Regions from separate parts of the Streptomyces sp. NPDC090108 genome, predicted to be linked through region 4. Evidence: riboswitches for the same ligand, from Rfam matches in the RefSeq annotation. Region 4 holds a riboswitch; each other region holds the start of a gene.

Region 1 (4,203 bases), on a different contig from region 4:
TGACGCCGGAGGGCGGTGCCTCCACCCGACCCGTAGGGGTCGTGCGGGGACACCGCCCTCATGTCTGTCCGGCGGAGCGGACGGCGCGCGACCCGGCGCTCCGGGTGGCGGGCTGTCCGACGGGGTGCTAGCCGGCCCGGTGGACCACCGCGTCGCACAGTTCGAGCAGCGCGGCCTTGGCGCTGCACTCGCGCAGCGGGGCCAGCGCGGCGCGGGCCTCCTCCGCGTACCGGATGGTGTCCCGGCGGGCCTGCTCCAGCGCGGGGTGCGCGCGCAGCGCGGTCAGCGCCTCCGCGTGCCGGGCGTCGTCGCTGAGGTCGGAGTCGAGCAGCTCGCACAGCGCGATGTCCTCGGGCAGGCCGAGACGCGCGGCCCGCTCGCGCAGCCGGAGGACCGGCAGCGTCGGGATGCCCTCGCGCAGGTCGGTGCCCGGGGTCTTGCCGGACTCGTGGGAGTCGGAGGCGATGTCCAGGAAGTCGTCGGCGAGCTGGAAGGCGACGCCGAGCCGCTCCCCGTACTGGGTGAGCACGTCGACGACCGTCTCGTCGGCGCCGGACATCATCGCGCCGAACCGGCAGGAGACGGCCACCAGCGAGCCCGTCTTGCCCGCGAGCACGTCCAGGTAGTGCTCGACCGGGTCGCGGCCGTCCATCGGACCCGCGGTCTCCAGTATCTGACCGGTGACCAGCCGCTCGAAGGCGAGGGCCTGGACGCGTACGGCCTCGGGGCCGAGGTCGGCCAGTATCTGCGTGGCGCGGGCGAAGAGGAAGTCGCCGGTGAGGACCGCGACGGAGTTGCCCCAGCGGGAGTTGGCGCTGTCGACGCCGCGGCGCACGGCCGCCTCGTCCATGACGTCGTCGTGGTACAGCGTGGCCAGGTGGGTCAGCTCCACGACGACGGCCGACGGCACGATGCGCGGCGCGTGCTTGTCGCCGAACTGCGCGGCGAGCAGCACGAGCAGGGGCCGGAACCGCTTGCCGCCGGCCCGCACGAGATGCTGGGAGGCTCCCGTGATGAACGGGACCTCGCTCTTGGTGGCCTCGAGCAGGCCTTCTTCGACAGCCGCCAGTCCGACCTGGACATCGGCCTCCAGAGCCTGGTCCCGCACGCTCAGCCCGAACGGCCCGGTGACGGTCACGAGGAGTCTCCTGTCTGCAGGTGTCTGCTGGCGCTCATGCGGTTTGTCGATAGGTCGCTGCCACCACTCGAGTCAGCGTATCCGGTCCTCTTTCGATCACCGATAGCACCCACCGGTCCAGCCCGGGAGGTATCGGATCACAACCGGCGTGTTCGCGATCAGGTAATAAGAACGGACATTTATCGACTTAACGGGAAGATGCACCCACCGTCGCACCTCCACACACGCCAACGAAGGGCGCCACCCCAGAGGTTCCGCCCGGAAGGGGACCGACACCCCCGAATGGCCCCAAACAGACTTAATCCACCTAATCCCCCTTGTCTGTTTTTGCGCATTTTGACACTTCGTGAGTTGGGTCACGCGCCCCCACCCGGCGAGCCGCCCCCGCGAGCCCCTCGTCCACGCCGGTGGCACCTTGCCCGCCCGGCCAGTTGAGGGTTGGCGATCGCAAAGGATCAAGTGCCTCAATTGGTACAGATCAAGGTCAACTGGCACGTTGTGTGATTCCGACACTTGTTCCGGACATGTGCTCTCGCATACGTTCCGGGCCGTCGGGCGAACGCCGAATCCTGCCGCGCCCGGCATCACCCACCGATGAAGCATTCGTACGGCAGGAGCGGGGGAACCAGGTAAGTCCGCCGGGACGGACGGCACATGCCGTACGGACCGGCTCGGGGTGAAGCCACGCCTCTCCCAGCGCCCGACGGGCCTGGGGGAATCACCGGGCGTGGCCGGGCACCTCCCCGCCCGAACCCGACAGCTCACCTCGCAGGCGGCGGAGAGGAACGTCCCCATGCCTGCTGCCGCTCAGCCCCGCCGTGCCCGTACGGCCCGTATCGCCCGCACCCTCGCCGTCGCCGGCACCGGTGCCGCCGCCCTCGCGCTGACCCTCCTGGGCACCACCAGCGCCTCCGCCGCCACCCCCGCGGCCGCCACCACGCCGGCCACCACCCCGGCCGGTTACCCGAACAACCTGGACGGCTGGATCCGCGAGTCGCTCGCGATCATGGCCCAGAAGGGCATCCCGGGCACCTACGACGGCATCCACCGCAACATCATGCGCGAGTCCTCGGGCAACCCCCTCGCCATCAACCTCTGGGACTCCAACGCGGTCAAGGGCACCCCGTCCAAGGGCCTGCTCCAGGTCATCGACCCGACCTTCCGCGCCTACCACGTGGCCGGCACCTCGTTCGACCCCTACGACCCGGTCGCGAACATCACCGCCGCGTGCAACTACGCCGCCGCGCGCTACGGCTCGATCGACAACGTCTTCGGCGCGTACTGAGCCGTCCGCGAGGACGGGTGAACGAAGGGGTGCCCCTCGGATCCAGCCGGTGGATCCGAGGGGCACCCCTTCGCGTCGTCCCGGCGCGGGGTGCCGCTCAGAGGACGGTGGCGCGGAAGCCGAAGACGCGCTCCAGCACCACCGCGATGCCGTCGTCCTCGTTCGAGAGGGTGACCTCGTCCGCCACCGCCTTCAGCTGAGGGTGCGCGTCGGCCATGGCGACGCCGCGGGCCGCCCAGTCGAACATCGGGATGTCGTTGGGCATGTCGCCGAAGGCCAGGGTGCCGGCCCGGCCGAGGCCGAGGTGCTCGGCGGCCATGGCCAGACCGGTCGCCTTGGTGATCCCGCACGGCTGGAGCTCGACCGTCCCGGGTCCCGACATGGTGACCGTCGCCAGCGAGCCGACGACCGAGCGGGCCGCCGCCGCCAACTCGTCGTCGGACAGCGTGGGATGGCGCAGCAGGACCTTGCTGATGGGCTCGCACCAGAGGTCGTCGCGGCGGCCGACCCGCACGGCGGGCAGGGTCGGGTGCGGCATCCGGTAGCCCGGCTCGATCAGCGTGAGGCCGTCCACACCGTCCTGGTCGACGGCCACGTGCACCTGCCCCACCTCGGCCTCGATCTTGCCGAGCGCCGTCTCGGCCAGGTCCCGGTCCAGGCGCACCGACCACAGCAGACGGCCGGCGCCCGCGTCGTACACCTGCGCGCCCTGCCCGCAGACGGCGAGCCCGGTGCAGCCGAGCAGGTCCAGCAGCGGCCGTACCCGCGGGGCCGGGCGGCCCGTGACCACCAGATGGCGGGCGCCGGCCCGCGACGCCTGTTCGAGCGCGTCGAGCGACCGGTCGGAGACGGTGTCGTCGCCGCGCAGCAGCGTCCCGTCCAAATCGGTGGCGATCAGTGAGTACGGGAGAGGTGCGGCCATGATCAGAGAATACGGACCGCGCGACTCCCCGACTCACCCTGCTGCACGGGCACTTGTGCGCCGGGGGATGCCGGGCGAGGCTCGCGGGGTACCCGCCCGCGGCGCGCGCCACGTCCCCCGGCCGGCGGCCCCGGCTACTTCGGGGCCGGGCCGGTGCTGCCGCGGCGGTTGGTGCGCCACAGCTGGTACAGATGCTGCGCGCCCGGACGCACGAAGCGGGCGAGCATGGTGAGGAACGGCATCGGGTCGTCGCCCGCGAGCCAGGCCAGCTCGGTCCCGCTCGCCCGGGCCGGCGCGTGCGGCGTCGTGTAGCCGCTGCGGCGGTAGGCGAGGAGGGCGGGCAGGTCGATGTTCTCCACGACGTAGCGGTGGCCGGAGCGCTGCTCGCCCTCCGGAACCGGGCGGCCGGTGAGGTTCAGGTGCATGGCGCGTACGACGTCCACGCCCGACCCGCTCTCGAAGAGCCGGAACTGGGCGCCCATGCGCGGGTTGAAGTCGAGGAGTTTGTACTGTCCGTCGCGCCGGTCGAAGCGCAGGTCGAGGTCGACGATGCCGCTGAAGCCGATCTCCTTGATGAAGCGCGCGGCGAGATCGGCGAGTTCCGGGTTGTCGACGACGTACGCGTTCGCCGTCATGCCCGCGTGCGGGGGCCAGGAGCGGACCTTGACGCCGGTGAAGAGGGCGAGCGGGCTGGAGTCCGCGTCGAAGCAGGCGTGCACGATCCAGTCCTCCGCCTCCTCCCTCGGCAGGTACTCCTGGAGGATCACTCCGGGCTGCTCGCCCCAGTCGCGGGCGAGGGAGAGCAGACCCTCACGGGTGGTGATCCTCGTGGTCCCGTTGACGGCGGGCTGTTTGCGC
Region 2 (4,203 bases), on a different contig from region 4:
GCGGGTCCGCCGACCTCATCCACGAGTTCGCCTTCCCGCTCCCCATCTACGCCATCTGCGACATGCTCGGCGTCCCGCGCGAGGACCAGGACGACTTCCGGGACTGGGCCGGCATGATGATCCGGCACGGCGGAGGACCCCGGGGCGGAGTCGCCCGGTCCGTCAAGAAGATGCGCGGCTACCTGGCCGAACTCATCCACCGCAAGCGGCAGGCGCTGCCCGCCGAGCCGGCCCCGGGCGAGGACCTCATCTCCGCCCTCATCCGGGCCTCCGACCACGGCGAGCACCTCACCGAGAACGAGGCCGCAGCCATGGCCTTCATCCTCCTGTTCGCCGGGTTCGAGACGACCGTCAACCTCATCGGCAACGGCACCTACGCCCTGCTCACCCACCCCGGGCAGCGCGAACGCCTCCAGCGGTCCCTCGCCGCGGGGGAGCGGGACCTGCTGGAGACCGGCGTGGAGGAACTCCTGCGCTACGACGGCCCGGTGGAGCTGGCCACCTGGCGGTTCGCCACCGTGCCGCTCACCATCGGCGGACAGGACATCGCCGCAGGCGACCCGGTGCTCGTCGTGCTCGCCGCGGCCGACCGCGACCCGGAGCGGTTCGCCGACCCCGACGTCCTGGACCTCTCCCGCCGGGACAACCAGCACCTCGGCTACGGCCACGGCATCCACTACTGCCTCGGCGCCCCGCTCGCCCGGCTGGAGGGCCAGACCGCGCTGGCCACCCTGCTGACCCGGCTGCCCGACCTGCGGCTCGCGGCCGATCCGGCGGACCTGCGCTGGCGCGGCGGCCTCATCATGAGAGGCCTGCGCACACTGCCCGTCGCGTTCACGCCCGCCCCTCCAGCCGTGTGCCGGAGTGAAGATGACGGGCCGTCAGTAATGTGATCTTCACGTGATCTGTGCGGCATGAACTTGTGACAGGCGTTCGTATGCCTATACGTTCACCCATCAGTGTGGTGGGGAGCATCGTTCCGCCGCGCCGATCCTGCTGTCGCTCGAAAGGCCTCCGCATGCTCTCCGGGAACGGTCGTCACCGTCGCCCTCGCCAGGCTCCCGCTCTGCTCGTCGCCGCCGGCGTCACCGGCTCGGCCATCGCCCTCCCGCTCCTCGGCGCGGCGAGCGCGCACGCGGCCGACGGCACCACATGGGACAAGGTGGCCGAGTGCGAGAGCGGTAGTTCCTGGAGCGCCGACCCCGGCAACGGCTTCTACGGCGGCCTCCAGATCTCCCAGGAGGACTGGAACACCTACGGCGGCTCCCAGTACGCCCAGACCGCCGACCAGGCGAGCCGTTCGCAGCAGATCTCGGTCGCCGAGAAGATCCTGGCCGACAAGGGGACGACCCCCTGGGCCACCTGCGCCCTGCTGTCCGGGCTGACCGCCGACTCCGCTTCCGTGAACGTCGACACGGGCGTCGGCACCTCGGCCGGCCAGGGCGCCTCGGACACCTCCGGTCCGGCGGACGGCGGTTCCACCGCCGGGACCGCCGACGGGTCCGGTTCGGACAAGGGGTCCGACGCGTCCGGCACGTCCGACGCCTCGCCCTCTCCCTCGGCCTCCTCCAAGGGGTCGGACAAGAAGGCCGATCCGTCCCCCAGCGCGAGCGAGAGCACCGGCTCCGTCTCCTCCGACAAGGGTGTGGACACCCCCGGTTCCGGGGATCCGGTCATGCCGGACTACGCCGGCGGCCGGGTGTCCGACGGCCCGGCGACCACGGCCCCCGCGGTCCGTGACACCGCCGACGCGCAGACCGGAGGCTCCTGGGCGCTGGTCGACACCAGTTCCCTCAGCGGCGGCCGCCACCGCGGCGGCAGCGCGGACGAGGGTGTCAAGACGGACGCCGACGGCACCCGGCGGGTCGTCTCCTCCGGCCGGCACGCCTCGGACTCCTACACGGTCCACGAGGGCGACACGCTCGGCTCCATCGCCGACTCCCTTGGCCTCGACGGCGGCTGGCACGCCCTCTACTCCCTGAACCAGAAGGACATCGGCGGCGACCCGAACAACCTCGCCCCCGGTCAGACGCTGAAGGTTCCGTGACGAAAAGGGCGTCCGACGGCCGGAGTTGAGACCCGACTTCACCACTAATGTCCGGTTTGGTGAAAGTGTGGGATGAGTCTCAGAAGCCCTGATCATCTTTGGGATTCGGTCGATCGCCTGCCTACGGTCAAGGCCGCTCGTCACCACGAGCCCCGGCCGCCGCAACGCCGAATCCTGCCAGTGGCCGTCCGGGAACAGTCGACGCTTCATGCGCCGCAGGCAGGAGCGGGGGACCCAAGGTAAGTGCCGGACAAGGCGGTTGAAGCCGCGTCCGGCTGGGGGTGAAGCCACGCCTTCCCGTCAGGGGAAGGGGTGGCCGGGCAACTCAACCGGCCCGAACCCGACAGCTCACCTCGCAGGCGTCGGTGAGGGGATCGATCCATGCTGTTCTCCGGCAAGGCCAAGCATCGTCGTTCGTCCAAGGCCGTCCGTGCCCTCGCATTCGCCGGTGTCGCCGGCACCGCCGTCGCCGCCCCGCTGATGGCGGCCGGCAACGCCTCCGCCGCCACCGGCTCCGAATGGGACGCCGTCGCCCAGTGCGAGTCCGGCGGCAACTGGGCCATCAACACCGGCAACGGTTACTACGGCGGTCTGCAGTTCTCCGCCTCCACCTGGGCCGCCTACGGCGGCACGCAGTACGCCGCCACCGCCGACAAGGCGACCAGGACGCAGCAGATCACCGTCGCGGAGAAGGTTCTCGCCGCCCAGGGCAAGGGCGCCTGGCCGACCTGCGGCACGGGGCTGTCCAGCACCCCCTTCACCGCCCCGGCCGCCCCCGCCCCGGCCACCCCGGCCCCGTCGGGCACCGCCACGGCCACCCGCTCCACCGACACCCAGGCCGCCTCCCGTTCCGCGGCCCGTCCGGCCGCGAGCGCGACCGTCACCACCCCGAGCGGTACCAAGGTGAAGAAGGGTGACGGGGAGTACAAGGTCGTCAAGGGCGACACCCTCGGCTCGATCGCCCAGAAGCACGCCGTCAAGGGTGGCTGGAAGAAGCTGTTCGAGCTGAACAAGGACATCGTCGCGAACGCCGACCTCATCTACCCGGGCCAGCAGCTGCACCTGAAGTGACCCGGCCGGCGCCCCGGGGCACCGGCCCCGCCCGGCGGTGACCCTCCCGCAGGGCGCCGCATGAGGGGTCCCGGGCCCATGCACTCCCCGCCCCGGCGCGTGTTCCCCCGCACGCGCCGGGGCGGGGTTTTTTCGCCCCCTCCGTCCGGCGTGGTGCCGTTTCCGGCCACCGCCCCGCCCGGACCCCGTCCGGGAACCCTTTGTTCCGCGAGTGAACAATGGGTACCGTCTCCCTGTCCACGGGGCAGTCGGTCAGCGGCCGACGACCCCGGGACGGTTAGGCTCTAGTCGCAAGGCACACCAGCCCCGCACTTTCAGCGTCACATCCCAAGAAGGAGATGCTCGTGCCGTCCATCGACGTCGTCGTAGCCCGGGAAATCCTGGACTCCCGAGGCAATCCCACGGTCGAGGTCGAGGTCGGCCTCGACGACGGCAGCACGGGTCGTGCCGCCGTTCCGTCCGGCGCCTCCACCGGCGCGTTCGAGGCCATCGAGCTCCGCGACGGTGACCCGAACCGCTACCAGGGCAAGGGTGTCGAGAAGGCCGTCCTCGCCGTCATCGAGCAGATCGGCCCGGAGCTGGTCGGCTACGACGCCACCGAACAGCGCCTGATCGACCAGGCCATGTTCGACCTGGACGCCACCGACAACAAGGGCTCGCTCGGCGCCAACGCCATCCTCGGCGTCTCCCTGGCCGTCGCCCACGCCGCCTCCGAGGCCAGCGACCTGCCGCTGTTCCGCTACCTGGGCGGCCCGAACGCGCACCTGCTGCCCGTTCCGATGATGAACATCCTGAACGGCGGCTCGCACGCCGACTCCAACGTGGACATCCAGGAGTTCATGATCGCCCCGATCGGCGCGGAGTCCTTCTCCGAGGCCCTGCGCTGGGGCGCCGAGGTCTACCACACCCTCAAGAAGGTGCTGAAGACCAAGGGCCTGTCCACCGGCCTGGGCGACGAGGGCGGCTTCGCCCCGAACCTGGAGTCCAACCGCGCCGCGCTCGACCTCATCATCGAGGCCATCCAGCAGGCCGGTTACATCCCCGGTGAGCAGATCGCGCTCGCGCTCGACGTCGCCGCGTCCGAG
Region 3 (4,203 bases), on a different contig from region 4:
GGAACGCTTCATGAGGGACCATGGAAGACACGCTCGGGCCGAGGCCGCGGTCCGACGACACGCCGGGGCGGGGTGGGTGACCGCCTCCGGCGCGCTGCACGATATGGAAATCTGGTCTAGACAACCCTGTGACTGAAGGGCAGCATCACATGGCTGAGCGCCGCGTCAACGTCGGCTGGGCCGAGGGCCTTCACGCCCGCCCCGCTTCCATCTTCGTCCGGGCCGCCACGGCCTCAGGCGTCCCGGTCACGATCGCCAGGACCGGCGGCACGCCGGTCAACGCGGCCTCCATGCTGGCCGTTCTGGGCCTGGGTGCCCAGGGAGGCGAGGAGATCGTCCTCACCTCCGAGGCCGAGGGCGCGGACGCCGCCCTGGACCGGCTGGCCAAACTGGTCGCCGAGGGCCTGGAGGAACTGCCCGAGACGGTCTGAGCTCCGGGCCGCTCCCGGAGACCGGGGCGTCTCGGTCCCGGGCCTCGCGACGGCCTCGGTTCCAGGCCGATTCCTGGCCGATTCCGGATTTCCGGACGAGGCCGGTTCCGAGTGGCTTCTGGAAGCCGCGTCACCCTTTTCGAGGGGGCGCGGCTTCCGCGTTTCCCGGACCCGTCCGGAGGAATTCACGGCACACGGAATCAGGCGTCGGAAATGCCGCTCCGAACGCCTCCCTTTTGTATACGGCTCGCGTGTTAATTCCGGAGACTCGGCATGTTTACGGGATGTTGCGGGTTCCTCACACGCTCCGCGCGGTCGCCGTTCGCGGGGAAGCGGAGGCGGTGCGCGAGGGTCGCCCGCTCGGTGTGCAGCGCCGTGAGCGCCCGTGCGCGCTCGCTGTCGCCGCGCGCCACCGCGTCCACGATGGCGCCGTGCTCCGTCCAGGACTCCACGGGGCTGAGCGGCGCCTCCACCACGTACATCCAGGCGATCTTGTGCCGCAGCTGAGTGAGCACCGAGGTCAGCGAGTGGCTGCCACAGGCCTGGGCGAGCGTGACGTGGAACCAGCCGCCCAGCGAGCGCAGATCCTCGCTGCTGCCCCGGCGCGCCCGCTCCTGACCCAGCCTGACCAGGCCGCGGAGCACCTTCAGATGGGCCTCGGTGCGCCGCTGGGCGGCCCGGGCGGCACCGAGCGGCTCCAGCAGCAGGCGCATCTCCAGCAGGTCGGCGGCCTCCTGTTCGGTCGGCTCGGCCACACAGGCGCCCGCATGCCGCCGGGTCACCACGAAGCCCTCCGCCTCCAGGGTGCGCAGGGCCTCGCGGACCGGGACGCGGGAGACGCCGTAGCGGCGGGCGATGACCTCCTCGGTCAGCCGGCTGCCGCGCTCGTGGACACCGGAGACGATGTCGTCCCGGATCGCCGTGCACACCGAATGTGCGGGAATTCGCATGCCCGACCTCCGTCTCGATCCCCGGGAAACGTCGACGATGGACGCGTTGTTCCGTGACTCTATGGCAATGAGCCGGAATTTCCGACGGCGGACCGGATTCCAGGGATATTTTTTGGACAGCGGGCGCGGAAGGTGCGGAAGCCGTTCACAGAACGGCGAAAGCCCCGGCCGGACGGGCCGGGGCCTCGGAACGCCGTACGGAAACCGCCGCGGGACCCGCGGGAAGCGGGCGGGGAGGGCGGGGGCCGTACGGGAGTCGCGCGGGCGTCGTCAGACGTCCAGGCCGTGCTCTCGGAGGTAGGCGACGGGGTCCACGTCCGAGCCGTACTCCGGCGTCGTACGGGCCTCGAAGTGCAGGTGCGGGCCGGTGACGTTGCCGGTCGCGCCGGACAGGCCGATCCGCTCGCCCGGGGTGACCCGCTGTCCCGGGGTGACCCCGATGGACGACAGGTGGCCGTACTGGGTGTACATGCCGTCGGCCATCCGGATCACGATCTGGTTGCCGTAGGCGCCGCCCCAGCCGGTGGAGACGACCGTGCCGGCGCCGGCCGCGTGGACGGTCGTGCCGCTCGCGGCGTGGAAGTCGATGCCGGTGTGCGAACCGGAGGACCACAGGGAGCCGCCGGTCTTGTAGCCCGTGGAGACGTACGAGCCGGAGATCGGGAGGACGAAGGCGTTCAGGCGCTTGCGCTCGGCCTCGCGGGCGGCGCGGGCCTCGGCCTCGCGCTCCTTCGCGGCCTTCTCCGCGGCCGCCTTCTTGTCGGCCGCGGCCTTCTGGGCGTCCGCCTGCGCGTCGATCTCCGCGGCGAGGGTGTCGTTGACGGTGATCACCGGGGTGAGGCCGGTCCGCTCGACGGAGTTCTCCGCGGCGAGGGCCGGGGACGCCGCGAGGGTGCCGACGACACCGGTGGTGGTGAGGGCCGCGATGCCGGCCGCGTGAGCGGTGGTGCGCTTGACCCGGCCGGGCTTGCGATGCTTCCCGGTGGCGCACATGAACGCCATGGAGTGGCTGGTCCTTTCCTTCCCTCTCGCCTACCGGGTTAGCTGACGGGTTCGGAGCAGGAAGGTCTCCTACGGGCACCCTCGCTCGCGCGCGGGCATCCGATTCACCCCAGGGACGTGGTTGGGTCCCCGGCTCCCCTGGCTCGCGCCGTACGGGGACTCGGCGATGGCTGTCCGGTGCCGCGGGCGCGGCGTGGTGCCTGACGAACAGCCCGGATGACGCTAAAGGGGGCGGCTCGGGATCCTCAAACGGATCCGGGCTTTTGTAGCGCATCCCACAGGGCAGACGGGCAACACCCGTACCAATCCGGACATCTGGGGGTGAGGGGGAGCCCGAGCCGGCGGGGCCCCGGGAACGGCGTGGGGACCTGACGACCCGTCGGTCCTCAGATCCCCACACTCGCACGTGTGCGCCGTACGGCTGTTCGCCGGCGGCCGGCCGGGCGCGGCCGTTCTCCCGCCTCTACTCGGCGGCCACCACCGTGACTTCGCCGATGCCGAGCGCCTCGACGGGCTCCTTGATCTCGGCCGCGTCGCCGACGAGGACGGTCACCAGGCGGTTCTCCGGGAAGGCGTTGACGACCGCGGCGGTCGCCTCGACCGTGCCGGTGGCGGCGAGCCGACGGTACAGCTCGGCCTGGAAGTCGTCGGGCAGGTGCTGCTCGACCTGGTCCGCGAACGTGCTCGCGACGGCGGCGGCGGTCTCGTACTTCAGCGGCGCGACACCGACGAGGTTCTGCACGGCGACGTCCCTCTCGGCGTCCGTCAGGCCCTCCGCGGCCAGCGTCCGCAGCACCTTCCACAGGTCGTCGAGCGCGGGGCCGGTGTTGGGCGTGTCGACGGAACCGCTGATGGCGAGCATCGCGATGCCGGGAGCGCCGTCGGGGGTGGCGGGCGCGGAGCGCAGGACCTGCCCGAAGGCGCGCACGCCGTAGGTGTAGCCCTTCTCCTCGCGCAGGACGCGGTCCAGGCGGGAGGTGAGGGTGCCGCCGAGGCAGTAGGTGCCGAGCACCTGCGCGGGCCACACGCGGTCGTGCCGGTCGGCGCCGACGCGGCCGATGAGCAGCTGCGTCTGGACGGCTCCGGGCCGGTCGACGATGACGACACGGCCGGTGTCGTCGGCGGTCACCGACGGCACGGGCCGGGGCGTGCCCGGGGTGCCGGTCCAGGCGCCCAGGGTGTCGGCGAGCAGGGCGTCCAGATCGCTGCCGTCGAGGTCACCGACGACGACCACGGTGGCCGTCGAGGGGCGCACGTGGCGGTCGTAGAAGGCGCGTACGGCCGCGGCGTCGATCTTCTCGACGGTGTCCTCGGTGCCCTGGCGGGGGCGGGACATGCGCGAGGTCGCCGGGAACAGCTCCTTGGAGAGCTCCTTGGCGGCCCGGCGGGAGGGGTTCGCCAGCTCGTGCGGGATCTCGTCCAGGCGGTTGCGGACCAGCCGCTCGACCTCGCTCTCGGCGAAGGCGGGCGCGCGCAGGGCGTCGGCGAGCAGGGCCAGGCCCTTGGCCAGGCGGGAGGCCGGGACCTCCAGGCTGAGCCGGACACCGGGGTGGTCGGCGTGCGCGTCGAGCGTGGCGCCGGCCCGTTCCAGTTCGGCGGCGAACTCCTCGGCGGAGTGCTTGTCGGTGCCCTCGGAGAAGGCCCGCGCCATGATCGTGCCGACGCCGTCCAGGCCGGCCGGTTCGGCGTCCAGGGGGGCGTCCAGCAGCACCTCGACGGCCACGACCTGCTGGCCGGGGCGGTGGGAGCGCAGGACGGTCAGGCCGTTGTCCAGGGTGCCGCGCTCGGGAGCGGGGAAGGCCCACGGCTTGGCCTCGCCC
Region 4 (4,203 bases):
CTCGGGGCTGAGCCAGCGGGTCGTCATGCCGCCAGTGTAGGTTTGTTTCAAACTTGAACCAAGACTCCGTGTGGGTCTCCCCGAGGGAGCGCGCCGATGCCGTACCCGTACGTCCTGCTGTCCGCCGCCGTCTCCCTCGACGGCTATCTGGACGACACCGGCCCCGAACGGCTCCTGCTGTCCAGCCCCGCCGACTTCGACCGGGTGGACGAGGTGCGGGCCTCGGTCGACGCCATCCTGATCGGCGCCGGGACCATCCGCGCCGACAACCCCAGGCTCCTCGTCAACGACCCGGCGCGCCGCGCGGCCCGGGTCGCCGGGGGCGGGCCGGAGTACCCGCTGAAGGTCACGGTCACCGCCACCGGCGACCTCGACCCCGCCGCCCACTTCTGGCACACCGGCGGCGAGAAGCTCGTCTGCACCACCGACCGGGGCGCCGGGCGGGCCGCCGGACTCCTCGGCGCGACCGCCGACGTCGTCTCCCTCGGCGCCGCCCTCGACTGGCGCGCCCTGCTGGAGCACCTGCACGACGTCCGGGGCGTACGGCGCCTCATGGTGGAGGGCGGCGGCACCGTGCACACCCAGCTCCTCCAGCAGGGCCTCGCCGACGAGCTCCAGCTGGTGGTCGCCCCGCTGTTCGTCGGCGATGAGCAGGCCCCGCGTCTGTTCGGGCCGGGGGCCTACCAGGCCGGACGGCTGAGGCTGACCGACAGCCGCCGGATCGAGGACGTCGTCCTCATGCGGTACGAGCCCACCGCGCCCGGCACCGGCCCGCTGCCCGCCGCCGCCGACCGGCACTGGCTGCGCACCGCCTGCGAGCTGGCCGCCCTGTGCCCCCCGTCGGACACGGCCTTCAGCGTCGGCGCGGTGGTGGTCGCCGCCGACGGGACCGAGCTGGCGCGCGGCCACTCGCGCGAGGGCGGCGACCCCGTCGCCCACGCCGAGGAGGCGGCTCTCGCCAAGGTCGGCCCCGCCGATCCGCGGCTGGCCGGTGCCACCGTCTACAGCAGCCTGGAGCCCTGCTCCCGCCGCGCCTCCCGGCCCGCCCCGTGCGCGGAGCTGATCCTGCGGTCCGGCGTGCGCCGGGTGGTCACGGCCTGGCGCGAGCCGGACACCTTCGTTGCGTCGGCCGACGGCGCCGGCGTCCTGGCGGACGCGGGCGCGGACGTCGTCCTGCTGCCGGAGTACGAGGCTCTGGCGAAGGCGCCGAACGCGCACCTGGCGGGCTGAGGGGCCCGGGCCCCGCGCGCCGGGGCCCGCCCGCACACCCTCCGCTCCGGCCGCCGGGAAGGCCTCCGGAGCGGAGCGACCCACGTCACCCGGAACGGATGTGCATCGCACCCCGAACATGACGTATGCTTGAGACACAACGACGCGGGGTGGAGCAGCTCGGTAGCTCGCTGGGCTCATAACCCAGAGGTCGCAGGTTCAAATCCTGTCCCCGCTACTGAAGACTCAGGGCCGGAATCCGGAAACGGATTCCGGCCCTGAGTCTTTTCCGTTCCCCGTGCGGTTCCGCCGCATTTCCCGTATCACCCTCGGTGAGCGCGCGAAAGCCATCCGCGTTCCCCCTGAGTCACCATCAAAACCCGTGTGACTCCTGATGGCCGGTCAACTCGCCCCTTTTTCGGCGCTCCTGGGGGCTTACGTCCACTGCGTATGGCCTTAACGATCAAGTGGAACGGCTTGGAATCCGGTACGCGGGTCTATTAACGTTCGATAACGCAGCGCGGTCGTCCCAGCCGTCAACCGAGGCGGCGCCGTGCGCATGTGCCGAATCCCGTGAGGGAACCGGGGAACCACCACCCTGGGGTGAATCACGCGAATACCTACGTGAACCGCATCAGTTCCACGCATAGGTATACGCGCGTAGGAGACCTTCCTGCTCCGAACCCGTCAGCTAACCCGGTAGGCGGAGGAAGGAAAGGAGCGCGCCCGCGTGGCGTCCAACCCCCCTGCCCCGGAAGCCCCGTTCATACCGGCCCAGCGTGACCCCGAGACCTTCGGCTACGGCGGTCCGCGCGTCGACGAGGGCCCCTGGGAGGAGTGGAACCCCACCGAGGAGTCCGTCTCCCCGGTGCGCGGCCGGCACCGCGTCGCCAAGCAGCGCGGGGGCGGACTCGCCCGCAGCTCCACCGTCCTCGGTGTCGGTGTCATCGCCGCCGTCGGCGCGGGCGGCATGGCCAGCGCCAACACCGGCAAGCCGCCGGTCTCCCTCTCCGTGCCGGACCTGTCCGTGTCGTCCGTCGGATCCCTCTTCGACGGCGGCTCCTCCGACACCCACCAGGCCGAGACCGCCTCGCTGAGCCAGGTCGGCGCCTCCTCGGACAGCAGCGGCCAGGACGGCGACGCGGGCGAGGCCCTGCGCAGCCGGATCATGGCCCAGGCCGAGAAGCAGCAGAGCAAGGCCGACATCCGGGCCACCGCGGCCGCCGTCGCCGCCGCCGAGAAGCAGAGCGCCGACGCGGCGGCCAAGGCGGAGAAGGAGGCCGCGGCCAAGGCGGTCACCGCCAAGGCGGACGCCGAGGCCGACGCGAAGAAGCAGGCCGAGGCGGAGCGCCTGGCGAAGCTGGCCAAGCAGTTCGCCCTGCCGGTCCCGTCGTACACGATCACCTCGACCTTCGGCGAGGCCGGTTCGATGTGGTCCTCCGGCTACCACACGGGCCTCGACTTCGCCGCGCCCACCGGCACCCTGGTCAAGGCCATCCAAAGCGGCACCGTCACGCAGGCCGGCTGGGCGGGCGCCTATGGCTACCGCACCGTCCTGACCCTCGACGACGGCACCGAGCTGTGGTTCTGCCACCAGTCCTCGCTGAACGTCTCCGTCGGCCAGAAGGTCAGCACCGGCGAGGTCATCGGCCGCGTCGGCGCCACCGGCAACGTCACCGGCCCGCACCTGCACCTGGAGGTCCACCCCGGGGGCCAGGCGACCGGCATCGACCCGATGGCGTGGCTGCGGGGCAACGGGCTGAACCCCTGACCCGCGCCGCACCGGCACCCGGCCCGGCCCCGTCCGTCACCCGACAGGACGGGGCCGGGCCTTTTCCGCGCGCACCGCGACCCGCGTGACACCGAGGGATCCGCACGGACCCCACCCGTCACCACCGTCCCACGGGCCCCTGGCTTCACACCTTCTTCCCGGGAACCAGGAATGGGTGGTGCCGGAGGGACCGTTGAGAAGGAACATGACTGCTTCTCTGCGCAAGCTCGGCTCCTCCGACCTCGAGGTCTTCCCCCTGGCCCTCGGCGGCAACGTCTTCGGCTGGACCGCCGACGAGGCGACCTCCTTCGCCGTCCTCGACGCCTACGCCGCTGCGGGCGGCAACTTCGTCGACACCGCCGACAGCTACTCGGCGTGGGCCGAGGGCAACACCGGCGGCGAGTCGGAGACGATCCTCGGCAGGTGGCTGGCCTCCCGCGGCAACCGCGACCGGATCGTCGTCGCCACCAAGGTCAGCCAGCACCCCGAGTACAAGGGTCTGTCCGCGGCCAACATCAAGGCCGCCGCCGACGCGTCCCTGCGCCGTCTGGGCACCGACCACATCGATCTCTACTACACCCACTTCGACCAGCCCGAGATTCCGGTCGAGGAGATCATCAGCGCTCTCGACGAACTGGTGAAGGCGGGCAAGGTCCGGCACATCGCCGCCTCCAACATCGGCCCCGAGCGTCTCCAGGAATCGCTGGACTTCTCCGACCGCGAGGGCCTCGCCCGCTACGTCGCCCTCCAGCCCCACTACAACCTGGTCTCCCGCGACACCTACGAGGGCCCGCTGCAGGACCTCGCCCTGCGCGAGGGGCTGTCCGCCGTCCCCTACTTCTCCCTGGCCTCCGGGTTCCTCACCGGCAAGTACCGCCCCGGTACGACGGTCGACAGCGCCCGCGCCGGCTCGGCCGCCAAGCACCTGGAGTCCGCGCGCGGCCGGCAGGTCCTCACCGCCCTGGACGAGATCGCCGCCGACCGCCAGGTCCCGGCCGCCACGGTCGCCCTGGCCTGGCTCGCCGCCCAGCCGACGGTCACCGCGCCCATCGCCTCGGCCCGTACGGCCGACCAGCTCCCGGCCCTGCTCGGCATGGCCGGGCTGCGCCTCACCGACGCGGAACTGGCCCGGCTGACCGACGCGTCGGCCTGACCCGGATCCGGGAGCCCCGCGCGGCTACGACCGGTACGGGTTGAACGCGGGATCGGGCGCGGCCGGGTAG

What was found. Region 4 has a riboswitch for cyclic di-AMP ahead of ACIPRD_RS28255 (M23 family metallopeptidase). Riboswitches for the same ligand answer to the same signal wherever they lie in the genome.
Positions count from the first base shown of each region.
Region 1: another riboswitch for cyclic di-AMP. It lies ahead of ACIPRD_RS04880 (transglycosylase SLT domain-containing protein); the one in region 4 lies ahead of ACIPRD_RS28255 (M23 family metallopeptidase).
Region 2: another riboswitch for cyclic di-AMP. It lies ahead of ACIPRD_RS22125 (transglycosylase family protein); the one in region 4 lies ahead of ACIPRD_RS28255 (M23 family metallopeptidase).
Region 3: another riboswitch for cyclic di-AMP. It lies ahead of ACIPRD_RS15730 (M23 family metallopeptidase); the one in region 4 lies ahead of ACIPRD_RS28255 (M23 family metallopeptidase).

Region 1 covers NZ_JBIVDQ010000001.1:1,097,664-1,101,866, forward strand. Annotated here, with positions in the region: gene ACIPRD_RS04875 (polyprenyl synthetase family protein) at 128-1,138, opposite strand; cyclic di-AMP (ydaO/yuaA leader) riboswitch at 1,689-1,928, shown strand; gene ACIPRD_RS04880 (transglycosylase SLT domain-containing protein) at 1,932-2,423, shown strand; gene ACIPRD_RS04885 (HAD family hydrolase) at 2,521-3,345, opposite strand; gene ACIPRD_RS04890 (ATP-grasp domain-containing protein) at 3,480-4,203, opposite strand, start outside.
Region 2 covers NZ_JBIVDQ010000006.1:102,418-106,620, reverse strand. Annotated here, with positions in the region: gene ACIPRD_RS22135 (cytochrome P450) at 1-893, shown strand, start outside; gene ACIPRD_RS22130 (transglycosylase family protein) at 1,019-2,047, shown strand; cyclic di-AMP (ydaO/yuaA leader) riboswitch at 2,249-2,424, shown strand; gene ACIPRD_RS22125 (transglycosylase family protein) at 2,429-3,118, shown strand; gene eno (phosphopyruvate hydratase) at 3,457-4,203, shown strand, end outside.
Region 3 covers NZ_JBIVDQ010000004.1:143,075-147,277, reverse strand. Annotated here, with positions in the region: gene ACIPRD_RS15740 (HPr family phosphocarrier protein) at 150-431, shown strand; gene ACIPRD_RS15735 (GntR family transcriptional regulator) at 686-1,381, opposite strand; gene ACIPRD_RS15730 (M23 family metallopeptidase) at 1,652-2,383, opposite strand; cyclic di-AMP (ydaO/yuaA leader) riboswitch at 2,396-2,559, opposite strand; gene ACIPRD_RS15725 (pitrilysin family protein) at 2,847-4,203, opposite strand, start outside.
Region 4 covers NZ_JBIVDQ010000009.1:17,935-22,137, reverse strand. Annotated here, with positions in the region: partial or broken gene ACIPRD_RS28270 (MarR family winged helix-turn-helix transcriptional regulator) at 1-27, opposite strand, end outside; gene ACIPRD_RS28265 (dihydrofolate reductase family protein) at 97-1,230, shown strand; tRNA gene ACIPRD_RS28260 (tRNA-Met) at 1,374-1,447, shown strand; cyclic di-AMP (ydaO/yuaA leader) riboswitch at 1,762-1,932, shown strand; gene ACIPRD_RS28255 (M23 family metallopeptidase) at 1,940-2,980, shown strand; gene ACIPRD_RS28250 (aldo/keto reductase) at 3,186-4,133, shown strand; gene ACIPRD_RS28245 (PrsW family intramembrane metalloprotease) at 4,158-4,203, opposite strand, start outside.